Regions from separate parts of the Paractinoplanes hotanensis genome, predicted to be linked through region 2. Evidence: predicted binding sites of a transcription regulator. Region 2 holds the regulator's gene; each other region holds the start of a gene.
The links. Region 2 encodes HrcA, which represses chaperone genes, less so after heat shock. Its sites were predicted from a motif close to GGTTNGCACNCTCNNNNNGAGNGTGCNAACC; they were not measured.
Positions count from the first base shown of each region.

Region 1 (4,250 bases), on a different contig from region 2:
AGGCCGGGCCGGGCAGAGCGGGTCGGGCGCAGCAGGCCGGGCAGGGCGCAGCAGGCCGGGCAGGGCAGCGCGCGGGCGGAGCAGGCAGGCCGGTCAGGCCAGGCAAGGTGCGCGTCGCGCGAGGGCGGCGGGCCGGACGGTCAGGCGCGGATCATGGCGATGAAGACGCCGAGCAGGATCAGGGTCGCGGCGGCCACGGCGAAGAGGATGAGCAGGTCGCGGCTGGGTTCGACGGCGACGGCGCCACCTGTCGTCTCGGCCGGCAGGTCGCCGGTGATCGCGGCCAGCTCGTCGAGGGTGCGGGCGCTGTGGGCGACCTTGGCCCGCTCGGCGAACTCGTCCAGCGTCAGGCGCCCGGCGCCCGCGTGCCGTTCGAGCGCGGCCACGGTCCGCTGCCGGTCGTCATCGGATGCCCGGATGTCCACGGCCGCACTCTACCGCCGTGGCGCGACCCCCGGCACGCAGCGAAAGGACGCCCCCGCAGGCAGCGCGAACGCCAGGCGCGCAGCGAAAAATGCACCGGCGGTGACTCCCGGTACACAGCGAAAGGGCGCGTCCCGCACGGGGCGCGCCCTTTCTTTTGCGTTACTGGCGGGTCAGAAGCCCGGGCCGTGCTGGTGGCCGTGGCCACCGTGGCTGTGCCCGTGGCCACCGGCCGCGGCCGGCTCCGGCTCGGCCGGCTTGTCGACCACGAGGCTTTCCGTGGTCAGCAGCAGGCCCGCGATCGAAACGGCGTTGGAGACCGCGTTGCGGGTCACCTTCACCGGGTCGATGATGCCGGCCGCCGCCAGGTCGACGTACTCGTCGGTGGCGGCGTTCAGGCCGTGACCCCACCCGAGCTCGGCGACCTTGCCCACCACGACGTAGCCGTCGTGGCCGGCGTTCTGCGCGATCCACCGCAGCGGCTCGACCAGCGCCTTGCGGACGATCGACACGCCGATCGCCTCCTCGCCGGTGAGGCCCAGACCGCCGTCGAGCTCCGTGGCCACCTGCGCCAGGGCGGCGCCGCCGCCGGGGACGGTGCCCTCCTCGACCGCGGCCTTGGTCGCCGCGATGGCGTCCTCGATGCGGTGCTTGCGCTCCTTCATCTCGACCTCGGTGGCGGCGCCGACCTTGATCACCGCGATGCCGCCGGAGAGCTTCGCGAGGCGCTCCTGGAGCTTCTCGCGGTCCCAGTCGGAGTCGGAGGCCTCGATCTCTTTCCGGATCTGCTGGACCCGGTCGGTGACCTCGGAGGACTGGCCGCCGCCGTCGACGATCGTGGTGTTCTCCTTGTCGACCACGACGCGCCGGGCGGAACCCAGCATGTCGAGGGTGACCTGGTCGAGCTTGTAGCCGAGCTCGGGGGCGACGAGCTCGCCGCCGGTGGCGATCGCCATGTCCTGGAGCATCGCCTTGCGCCGGTCACCGAAGCCGGGCGCCTTGACGGCGGCCACCTTCAGCGTCTTGCGCAGGGCGTTGACCACCAGGGTGGACAGGGCCTGGCCCTCGACGTCCTCCGCGATGATGAGTAGCGGCTTGCTCGACTGCAGAACCTTCTCGAGCAGCGGAAGCATCTCTTCGATGCTGGAGATCTTCTGAGTCGTGATCAGGATGTGCGCGTCCTCGAGGACGGCCTCCTGCGACTCGGCGTCGGTCACGAAGTTCGGGGAGATGAAGCCCTTGTCGAACTGCAGACCCTCGGTGACCTCGAGCTCGGTCGCCATGGCCGAGCCCTCCTCGACGGTGATGACACCGTCGCGGCCGACCCGGTCCATCGCCTCGGCGATGAGCTCGCCGATGGTGGAGTCCTGGGCCGAGATGGTGGCCACGTTGGCGATCGCCTTGTGGTCGGCGACCTCGACGGCCTTGCCGAGCAGCGCCTTGGAGACGGTCTCGGACGCCTGGTCCATGCCCCGCTTGAGCGCGATCGGGTTGGCGCCCGCGGTCACGTTGCGCAGGCCCTCGCGGACCAGCGCCTGGGCGAGCACCGTGGCGGTGGTGGTCCCGTCGCCGGCGACGTCGTTGGTCTTGGTCGCCACCTCCTTGACCAGCTGCGCGCCGAGGTTCTCGTACGGGTCGGTGAGCTCGATCTCCTTGGCGATGGTGACACCGTCGTTGGTGATCGTGGGCGCGCCGAACTTCTTGTCGAGGACGACGTTGCGACCGCGCGGGCCGAGGGTGACCTTGACCGTGTCAGCGAGCGCGTTGACGCCGTGCTCGAGCAGGTGGCGCGCGTCGTCCGAGAAGCTGAGAATCTTCGCCATTGTTCAATAGCCCTTCACGCACCACCGCCCTGGCCCGTTCGCACGGGCCAGGGCGATTAGCACTGTCAGTAGGTCACTTCTCGATGACCGCGAGGACGTCGCGGGCGGAGAGCACCAGGTACTCCTCGCCGGCGTACTTGACCTCGGTGCCGCCGTACTTCGAGTAGAGGACCGTCTCGCCGACCTTGACGTCAACCGGAATGCGGTTGCCCTTGTCGTCGATGCGGCCGGGGCCGACAGCGAGGACGGTGCCCTCCTGCGGCTTCTCCTTGGCGGTGTCGGGGATCACGATGCCCGACGCCGTGGTCGTCTCAGCCTCGTTCGCCTGGACCACGATGCGGTCCTCGAGCGGCTTGATCGCAACCTTGGTCGCGGTAGTCACGGGCATACCCTCCTGGGTATCGTTTCGCCGGCCAGAGATTGGCCGGCCAGAGCAAACAAGAACTCTGCTGCCTCATGCCACCGGGCGGGGCCGTCGTCGCGGGTGCCGGTCCGCCTGGTGCCTACCGATCGCCCGGGACGGGCGCTCGGCTGGCACCCTCATGTTGAGAGTGCTAATCGGAGATTAGGCCGGAACTAGCACTCCGTCAACCAGAGTGCTAGTTCCGGTGTGCCGTGGAGAATGCCTGCGTGACCGCCGAGTCGACTGCCCGTTTCCGTACCCCCGAAGGGGTGACCGCCCTGGCCCTGGCGGCCGAGACCGCCGGCCGGGATCCGCTCGCCGCCGCCTCGGCGCTGCGCTCGGCCGGGGTCGAGCCCGATCTCGCCGCCGCCGCGCTGACGCAGGTCGATCTGCGCCGCCGTGCGGTCGCGAAGTTCGGCCCCGACGCCGCCGGCATGTTCTTCACCCGGGCCGGCCTCGAGCAGGCGACCCGGGCCGTCGTCGCGAACCGCCGGGCCGCCCGGCTGGCCTCCGCCGGCGTCAGGACCCTGGCCGACCTCGGCTGCGGGCTGGGTTCGGACGCGCTCGCTGCGGCTCGGGCCGGGATCGCCGTGTACGCCGTCGACGCCGATCCGGTGACGGCGGAGTTCGCGGCGGCCAACGCCCGGGCGCTCGGCCTGGCCGACCGGATCACGGTGGAGTGCGCCGACGCGACAACCGTGCGCGTCGAGGACTTCGACGCGGTCTTCGCCGATCCGGCGCGGCGGAAGGCCGGCCGCGGGCGGGTCTTCGACCCCCGGTCGTACTCGCCGCCCTGGGATTTCATCGCCGGTCTGGCCGAGCGGGTGCCCCGCACGGTGCTGAAGCTGGCCCCCGGCATCGACCATGACCTGCTGCCGCCCGGCGCCGAGGGGGAGTGGGTGAGCGTGGGCGGCGACCTGGTCGAGGCCGCGTTCTGGTGCGGCCCCCTCGCGGAAGTGCCCCGCCGCGCGTCCCTGGTGCCCTCCGGCGCCGCGGCGGGAGGCGCCGCCGGAGGAGTGGAGCTGACCGGAAGTGGCGAGCGGACGGCGGAGGTGGGTGGCGTCGGGACGTACCTCTACGACCCGGATCCGGCCGTGGTGCGCGCGCATCTGGTCGCCGAGTTCGCCGACACCGTCGGCGGCCGGCTGGGCGACCCGTCGATCGCGTACGTCTACACCGACCACCCCGTCGACACACCCTTCGCCCGCCGCCTGGCGATCACCGACGTGCTGCCGTTCTCGCTGAAGCGGCTGCGGGCACTCCTCCGGGAGCGGGGCGTGGGCCGCCTGGAGATCCGCAAGCGCGGCTCTGCCCTCGAGCCGGACCAGCTCCGCAAGGATCTGCGTCTGTCCGGCCCGCAGGCGGCCTCGTTGGTGCTCACCCGAGTGGCAGGCGCGCCGACAGTGATTCTCTGCGGGGCCTGAGGCGCGGCGGGGCAGGCCCGCGTGCCGGGGGAGCCGCGAGTACCGTGCGCGGCATGGCTAAGAAGGCCGCCGCCGGCACGCCGGCCGCCGCGTTGCTGACCGCCCAGAAGGTCGAGCACACCCTGCATCCGTACGACGTCTCGCCCGACGCCCCGAACTACGGCGCGCTGGTCGCGG
Region 1 is NZ_JAMQOL010000026.1:261-4,510, forward strand. Features, by position in the region: gene LXN57_RS19945 (DUF1707 SHOCT-like domain-containing protein) at 141-425, opposite strand; gene groL (chaperonin GroEL) at 597-2,246, opposite strand; gene groES (co-chaperone GroES) at 2,320-2,628, opposite strand; gene LXN57_RS19960 (class I SAM-dependent methyltransferase) at 2,877-4,073, shown strand; gene ybaK (Cys-tRNA(Pro) deacylase) at 4,127-4,250, shown strand, end outside.
Region 1: the regulator HrcA is predicted to act here: its motif matches at 2,776-2,806, upstream of groES (co-chaperone GroES).

Region 2 (4,250 bases):
CGGCCTGGGGGCTGGCGCCGGGGGCCGAGATCACGACCGAGGCCAACCCCGAGTCCGTCGACCCCGCCTACCTGCGCCGCCTGCGCGGGCACGGCTTCAACCGGATCTCGCTGGGCATGCAGTCGGCGGCGCCGGGCGTCCTCAAGATCCTGGATCGCCGGCACACGGCGGGTCGCGCCCCGCAAGCGGCGATCGAGGCCCGCGAGGCGGGGTTCGAGCACGTCAACCTCGACCTGATCTACGGCACGCCGGGCGAGACGGCCGACGACTTCGCCGGGTCGCTGCGCAAGGTGGTCGAGGCCGGCGTCGACCACGTCAGCGCGTACGCCCTGATCGTCGAGGACGGCACCCGGATGGCGGCCCGCATGCGGCGGGGCGAGATCCCGTACCCGTCGGACGACGTGGCCGCCGACCGCTATCTGGCGGCGGAGGCGGCGCTGAGCGAGGCCGGCTTCCAGTGGTACGAGGTCTCGAACTGGGCCACCTCCGAGGCGGCGCGCTGCCGGCACAACCTGCTCTATTGGACCGGCGCCGACTGGTGGGGCCTGGGGCCGGGCGCGCACAGCCACGTCGGCGGGGTTCGCTGGTGGAACGTCAAGCACCCCGCCGCGTACGGGAAGAGGCTCGTCGAAGGTCTGTCGCCCGGGCACGGGCGGGAACTGCTGAGCGACGAGGACAGGCACGTCGAGGACGTGATGCTGCGGGTGCGGCTGCGCGAGGGCATCGCGCTCGACCGGGTCGACCGGGTGGGCGCGAAGCAGGCGCTGGCCGACGGGTTGCTCGATCCCGCGGCGTACGAGAGCGGCCGTCTCGCCCTCACCCTGCGTGGCCGCCTGCTGGCCGATGCCGTGATCCGGGACGTGGTGTAACGCGCCGGGGCTCCGTCCCCGGCGCATTTGCCGCGCCCTACTTGATCAGATTGATGGTCATCGGGTAGTTGTACGGCTCGTTGTTGACCGCCTTCAGGCCGGCGATCACGCCGAAGATGATCGAGATCAGCGCGGCGATCGGGATGATCACGAAGCCGATGACGGCACAGATGGTGGCCCAGCCGATGATGCCGGCGATCGTCCAGACGATCTGGAAGTTCAGCGCCTTGACCGCCTCGGTCCGCACGACCGCCGACTGACTGCCCTTGGCGAGCATGACGACCAACGGCGCGATCCAGCCGCCGAGGCCACCGCCGATGAGGGCGCCCAGCGCGCCGCCGAAGTGCGCGATCAGGATCCAGGTCTTGTCGTCCTGGGCCGAGCCGGCGCCGTAGCCGGGCTGCTGGTAGCCGTACGGCGGCGGGTTGCCGTAGCCGGGCGGCGGCGCGCCGTAACCGGGGCCGGAGGTGGGCGGCGGCGCGCCGTAGCCCGGACCCGACGTCGGCGGGCCGTAGCCGGGGTCGGACGGGGGTGGCGAGCCGTAGGGCGGCGGAGGAGGCGGTGTCGAACCGGAAGTCGGGTCGTTAGCCGCATAAGGGTTGAACGGCCGCGTCGGGTCGTTCGGGTTACCTTCACCGGGCGGGCGAGGTGGTTCAGTCATGGCTGACACCGTAGAGCCGCAGTTCAATGCGGTCGAGAGCGACATGCTGATCGAGTCGGTGAATAGACAGGCGGCACGATCATCGCGCTGACGCCGGTGGCGACGTAGACTGGCACTCTGTCCGTGGGAGTGCCAAGCAGCAGGAGAGGGGGCGGGGTCATTGAGTCTGGATGACCGCAAGCTCGAGGTGCTGCGGGCGATCGTCGAGGACTACGTCGAGACGCAGGAGCCGGTCGGCTCCAAGTCGCTGGTCGAGCGCCACCAGTTGGGCGTGTCGCCGGCTACCGTGCGTAACGACATGGCGGTGCTGGAGGAGGAAGGTTACATCCGGCAGCCGCACACCAGCGCCGGTCGCGTGCCGACCGACGCCGGCTACCGGCTCTTCGTCGACCGGCTCTCCAAGGTCAAGCCGCTCACCCCGGCCGAGCGCCGGGCCATCGAGCGCTTCCTGATCGGCGCCGTCGACCTTGACGACGTGGTGCACCGCACGGTGCGCCTGCTCGCCCAGCTGACCCGCCAGGTCGCGGTCGTGCAGTACCCGTCGCTGGCCCGGTCGTCGGTGCGCCACCTCGAGCTCGTGCCGATCTCCACCACCCGGCTCATGCTCGTGATGATCGCCGACACCGGCCGGGTCGAGCAGCGGCTGGTCGAGCTGCCCGGGCCCGTCCCGGCCGAGGACGTGACCGACCTGCGCCGCCGGGTGAACGAGAAACTGGCCGGTCAGCGGCTGTCCGACACGCCGCCGCTCGTGCAGGGCCTGGTCGACGAATGCGCGCCCGGCAGCCGTGCCACCATGGCCTGTCTGGCCTCCGTGCTGCTCGAGACGCTCGTCGAGCGCAGTGAGGAACGCCTCGCCTTGGCGGGCACGGCTAACCTGACTCGTGGGGGTGTGCTCGACTTCCAGGGCACGCTGCGCCCCGTCCTCGAAGCCCTCGAGGAAGAGGTCATCCTGCTCAAGTTGATCGGCGATCTCGAGCCCAGCATGACCCGGGTGCGCATCGGTGACGAAAACAAGATCGACAACCTGCGGTCGGCGTCGGTGGTCAGCACGGGTTACGGCCCAGGCGCGACGATCGTCGGTGGGCTCGGGGTGCTGGGTCCCACCCGGATGGATTACCCCGGCACCATCGCGACCGTGCGCGCGGTGGCACGCTACGTGGGCGACCTTCTAGCACAGAACTGACGAGGATTGCGGAGCCCGTGGCCAAGGACTACTACGGCATTCTCGGCGTGAGCCGGGAAGCCACCGACGACGAGATCAAGCGCGCCTACCGCAAACTGGCTCGGCAATATCACCCGGACGTCAACCCCGATCCGGAAGCGCACGAGAAGTTCAAGGACATCAACGCGGCGTACGAGGTCCTCTCCGACGACCAGAAGCGCCAGATCGTCGACCTCGGCGGCGACCCGCTCGCCCCCGGCGGCGGCATGGGCCCCGGCGGGCAGGGCGGCCCCGGCGGCGCGTTCGTCGGCTTCCAGGACATCATGGACGCGTTCTTCGGCTCCGCGGCCGGCGGCAACGCCCGCGGCCCGCGCCCGCGCACCCGTCCCGGCGCTGACGCGATCCTGCGCCTGGAACTCGACCTGGTCGAGACGGCGTTCGGCGTCGAAGCCCCGATCACCGTCGACACCGCCGTGCTGTGCACCCAGTGCACCGGCGCCGGCACCGCGCCCGGCACCCACCTGGCCACCTGCGAGACGTGTGGCGGCCGGGGCGAGGTGCAGAGCGTGCAGCGCACCTTCCTGGGCCAGGTCGTCTCGTCCCGCCCCTGCGCCACCTGCCAGGGCCACGGCACGGTCATCCCGCACCCCTGCCCCACCTGCGCCGGCGACGGCCGCGTCCGCACCCGCCGCTCGCTCACGGTCAAGATCCCGGCCGGCGTCGAGGACGGCATGCGCATCCGCCTGGCCCAGCAGGGCGAGGTCGGCCCCGGCGGCGGCACCCCCGGTGACCTCTACGTCGAGATCCACGAGCGCCCGCACGACGTCTACTCCCGCAAGGGCGACGACCTGCACTGCCGGGTCACGCTCCCGATGACCGCGGCCGCGCTCGGCACCCGCCTGACGATCAAGACCCTCGACAGCGAAGAGGGCATCGAGGTCAAGCAGGGCACCCAGCCGGCCAGCACGCTGCGCATCCGGGGCAAGGGCGTGCCGCACCTGCGGGGTCAGGGCCGGGGCGACCTGTTCGTCCACCTGGATGTGCGAACGCCGACCAAGCTGACGGCCGATCAGGAGCGGATGCTGCGCGACTTCGCCAAGACCCGCGGCGAGGACGTGGCCGAGCTCAGCAAGCAGGGCGGCTTCTTCAGCCGGATGCGAGACGCTTTCAACGGGCACTAAGAGCAGATGTCGTAGCGGGGTGGTGGGTTCGGGCCGCTGCTCCCGCCGAGGGTCGCGGCGGGGCGAGCTGGCCGCTGGCGCGTCCAGGGCGCTCACCCCACCACGACGACGTGCGTAAGGGGTTGCGCTTCAAACGGAACCCCGTCGTCAGCCGGCCCGTGCTTTCTCGGCCCACGCTCGGGGTGGGCCGCTGGGACCGGGCTGCGAGGCGTTGAGTCGTCGGTGCTCAGTCGTCCGAGGGGAACAGCAGCATGTCGGCGATGAACGAGGTGACCCGGCCCGAGTGGTCGCGGCCGATCCACGTCGGGTAGGCGCCGTCACCCCAGCCGCTGGACCAGGCGATCATGTCGCCGCCCGACAGCGTGACGAAGCGTGGG
Region 2 is NZ_JAMQOL010000032.1:117,189-121,438, reverse strand. Features, by position in the region: gene hemW (radical SAM family heme chaperone HemW) at 1-869, shown strand, start outside; gene LXN57_RS23625 (DUF4870 domain-containing protein) at 907-1,530, opposite strand; gene hrcA (heat-inducible transcriptional repressor HrcA) at 1,691-2,713, shown strand; gene dnaJ (molecular chaperone DnaJ) at 2,731-3,873, shown strand; gene LXN57_RS23610 (DUF4241 domain-containing protein) at 4,100-4,250, opposite strand, start outside.

Region 3 (4,250 bases), on a different contig from region 2:
AGGTCGGCCAGCACCTTGCCGCCGCGGTGGGCCGGCGTGACGTAGACCGCGAAGATCACCGTCTCGCCCGGGAACTCGGGCATCACCGTGCCGCCGGCGTGCCCGATCAGGCGACCGCCGTTGCCGGGATCGGCCACGAAATTGGCGAAGCCGGCGCCGGTCGAGGCCTCGATGATGCGGCGGCGGTAGGACTCGTGGGACCGTGCGGCCGCGTCGGCGAGGGTCTCGAGGAACGCCAGCGGGCTGTCGGCCAGCATCTCGAGCCGTAACGCGCGCATGCGAGCCGCGTCGCCCGCCGTCACCCGGTGCACGTTCCAGCTGCCCATGCCGTTCTGACTACCTCGCCCGGCGCCGGGCGGCAAGCGGATTGGCGCACATCGGACGGGGTGGCGGCCCGGCCGTGGCTCGGGCATGGTGTCCGGATGGACCACGGCGAGGCTCGCATCTTCATGGTCGAGGCGCCGGTGGTGGCGGCCGCCGATCCGTTCGACGCCGAGGGGCGCACGGCCGACCTCACCCTGTCCCGCGCGTTTGTGCCGCCCGTTCCGTCGCTGTCCGACGCGCTGGTCCCCGGCCCGGGCCAGGCGGAGTGGTCGCACCGCTTCGGCGGGGTGCTCGGCCGCAACGCGATCGCCCTGCTGCCCGTAATGGTCCTGATCGCCCTGCCCATGCATTTCTTCGTCGGCCGGCTGGACGAGGCGGTGATCGCCGCGCCGTACCTCTCCGGCCTGGCCGACGGCCTGGGGCTGCTGCTGCTCCCGTTCATGTGGCTGGCCTATCTGGCGGTGTCCGCGCTGCCCCAGGTGCTGAGCCTGGCCGGGGTGGCCGGGGTGGCCGTGCCCCGGGCGGCCGGCGGCTCCCGGCCCCGGCTGCGCCGCGCCTGGTCGCTGGTCGCCCTGCGGCTGCGGGCCCTGTGGCTGTGGTTCGCCGCCTTCTCGGTGCTCACCGGCAGCCTGCCGTTGCTGCTCACCGAGGATCAGTTCGGTCTGGCCGCCGCTGTGCCGCTCGCCGTCGTGCTCGGGGTCGTCTCCACCGGCGTGCTGACCTTCGGCGGCGTCCTCGGCTGTGTCGTGCTGATCGAACGCGGCCGGGGGCGCCGCCGCGCTCTGCATCTGCTCACGCGCGTCCGGCCGGTCGGCCTGATCACCGCGGCGGCCGCGGTCGTCGTGGCGCCGGGGTTGGCCGAGGCTCTGCTCGGCGGGTTCGCGGCCACCGCGGCCGGGGTGGTCGCGGTTCAGCTGTGGGCGATCGCGGCCCTGGTCACGTATGCGCAGGCGCGCCGGGCCGACGAGCCGGTGACCAGCCTTTCCCTGATGCGCGAGCTGGCCGCGCCCGAGGACTGAGCGGGCGGGGCAGCAGCTCAGCCTTCGCTCAGGTCTTGGGCGGAGGGCGGGGTGGCCGGAGGGGGTTTCCTTGCACTCGCCCTGCGAGAGTGCTAAACAAGTCATTGGCACTCGCGACTGTTGAGTGCCAAGCAGGTCGGGACGGTGGGGTCTCGGTCGCGGCGTCGCCATCGGCGCCGGGGCACGGGGCCGGTCGTCGCGGGCTATCCGGCTCGGCCTGAGGACGTCACATCGCCAGGTGGTGACGTCCGCAGAGTTCCGCACACGTGCGGGGGCGGGGCCCACGGCCCAGCACCTCGAATGTCCAGGAGGACACAGCCGTATGGCCAAGATCATCGCATTTGACGAGGAAGCTCGTCGCGGCCTCGAGAGTGGTATGAACCAGCTCGCCGACGCCGTCAAGGTGACGCTCGGCCCCAAGGGCCGCAACGTCGTGCTCGAGAAGAAGTGGGGCGCCCCCACGATCACCAACGATGGTGTATCCATCGCCAAGGAGATCGAGCTCGAGGGCACCTTCGAGAAGATCGGCGCCGAGCTGGTCAAGGAGGTCGCCAAGAAGACCGACGACGTCGCCGGTGACGGCACGACGACGGCGACCGTTCTGGCCCAGGCGCTGGTTCGCGAGGGCCTGCGGAACGTCGCCGCCGGCGCCAACCCGATGGCCCTCAAGCGGGGCATCGAGGCCGCCGTCTCGGCCGTTTCCGAGGCTCTTCAGCAGCTCTCGAAGGACGTGGAGACCAAGGAGCAGATCGCTTCGACCGCCTCCATCTCCGCCGGTGACTCCACGGTCGGCGAGATCATCGCCGAGGCCATGGACAAGGTCGGCAAGGAAGGCGTCATCACCGTCGAGGAGAGCAACACCTTCGGTCTCGAGCTCGAGCTCACCGAGGGCATGCGCTTCGACAAGGGCTTCGTGTCGGCCTACTTCATGACCGACGCCGAGCGCATGGAGGCCGTCTTCGACGACCCCTACATCCTGATCGCGAACAGCAAGATCTCCGCGGTCAAGGACCTGCTGCCGGTCCTCGAGAAGGTCATGCAGGGCGGCAAGCCGCTCGTCATCATCGCCGAGGACGTCGAGGGCGAGGCCTTGGCCACCCTGGTCGTCAACAAGGTCCGCGGCACCTTCAAGTCGGTCGCCGTCAAGGCCCCCGGCTTCGGTGACCGTCGCAAGGCCATGCTCGAGGACATCGCCATCCTCACCGGTGGCGCGGTCATCAGCGAAGAGGTCGGCCTCAAGCTCGAGAACGCCGACCTGAGCCTGCTGGGCTCGGCCCGCAAGGTCGTCATCACCAAGGACGAGACCACCATCGTCGACGGTGCGGGCGACGCCGAGCAGATCCAGGGCCGGGTCAACCAGATCCGCGCCGAGATCGAGAAGTCGGACTCCGACTACGACCGCGAGAAGCTGCAGGAGCGCCTGGCCAAGCTGGCCGGCGGCGTTGCGGTCATCAAGGTCGGCGCGGCCACCGAGGTCGAGCTCAAGGAGCGCAAGCACCGCATCGAGGACGCCGTTCGCAACGCGAAGGCGGCCGTCGAGGAGGGCATCGTGCCCGGTGGTGGCGTCGCCCTGGTGCAGGCCGGCAAGACCGCGTTCGACAAGCTCGACCTGGTCGGCGACGAGGCCACCGGCGCCAACATCGTCAAGGTCGCGCTCGACGCCCCGCTGCGTCAGATCGCCGTGAACGCCGGCCTCGAGGGCGGCGTCGTGGTCGAGAAGGTGCGCAACCTGGAGGCCGGTTACGGTCTCAACGCCGCCAACGGCGAGTACGTCGACCTGCTGGCCGCGGGCATCATCGACCCGGCCAAGGTCACCCGCTCGGCGCTGCAGAACGCCGCGTCGATCGCCGCGCTGTTCCTCACCACCGAGGCCGTCGTGGCCGACAAGCCCGAGAAGAACCCGGCTCCGGCCGGTGCCCCGGGCGGCGGTGACATGGACTTCTGAGTCCAGTCTTGAAAGGGCGGGTCGCGTGAGCGACCCGCCCTTTTGCTGTCGTGTGACCTGCGGCGGCTGAGTGCGGAACGGTCGCGACGGCGAGCGACTTTGGGAAGCGGCGGGGCCGCGTAACCTGGGACAGGTGCGCGAACCCTCCGTCTCCCGTTACGCGGCCGGCCGTCTCTCCCCGATCCGGCGGGTCTCCGACCTCCGGCGCCTGCGTGACGAACAGTTCGACGTCCTGGTCGTCGGCGGCGGCGTCACCGGCGCCGGTGCGGCCCTCGACGCGGCCTCCCGCGGCCTCAAGGTGGCTCTGGTCGAGGCCCGCGACCTGGCAGCCGGCACATCCAGCCGCTCCAGCAAGCTGATCCACGGCGGTCTGCGCTACCTGGAACAGCTCGAACTGCACCTGGTGCACGAGGCGCTGACCGAGCGGGGCCTGCTCTCGACCCGGCTGGCGCCCCACCTCGTACGCCCGGTGCCGATCCTGGTGCCGCTGCCGGCCGGCAACCCGGCCGCCCGGGTGGGCCGACGGGCCTACTACGGGCTCGGTGTCGCCGCGTACGACGTGTTCGCCGGTATCTTCGGCACGGGCCGGGGCATGCCGCTGCACCGGCATCTGAGCCGCGACGGCGCCCGCCACCTCTTCCCGAGCCTCCGGGCCGACACGGTGAACGGCGCCATCCGCTACTACGACGGCCAGGTCGACGATGCCCGCCTGGTGGTCAACCTGGCCCGTACGGCGGCCAGCCTGGGCGCGGCCGTGGTGACCAGCGCCCGGGTGGTCGGCTTCGTGCGCGAGGCCCGTGAGGTGGTCGGCGTCCGGGTCCGCGACCTGGAATCGCCCGACTCGCCGGAATTCGAGGTGCGGGCGCGTACGGTGGTCGCCGCCACCGGCGTCTGGAGCGACGACATGTCGCAGATGCTGCGCGACGTGGGCGTCCGGCCCGGCCTGCGAGTCCGCGCGTCCA
Region 3 is NZ_JAMQOL010000008.1:165,920-170,169, reverse strand. Features, by position in the region: gene LXN57_RS06945 (GNAT family N-acetyltransferase) at 1-326, opposite strand, end outside; gene LXN57_RS06940 (hypothetical protein) at 423-1,343, shown strand; gene groL (chaperonin GroEL) at 1,666-3,288, shown strand; gene LXN57_RS06930 (glycerol-3-phosphate dehydrogenase/oxidase) at 3,422-4,250, shown strand, end outside.
Region 3: the regulator HrcA is predicted to act here: its motif matches at 1,411-1,441, upstream of groL (chaperonin GroEL).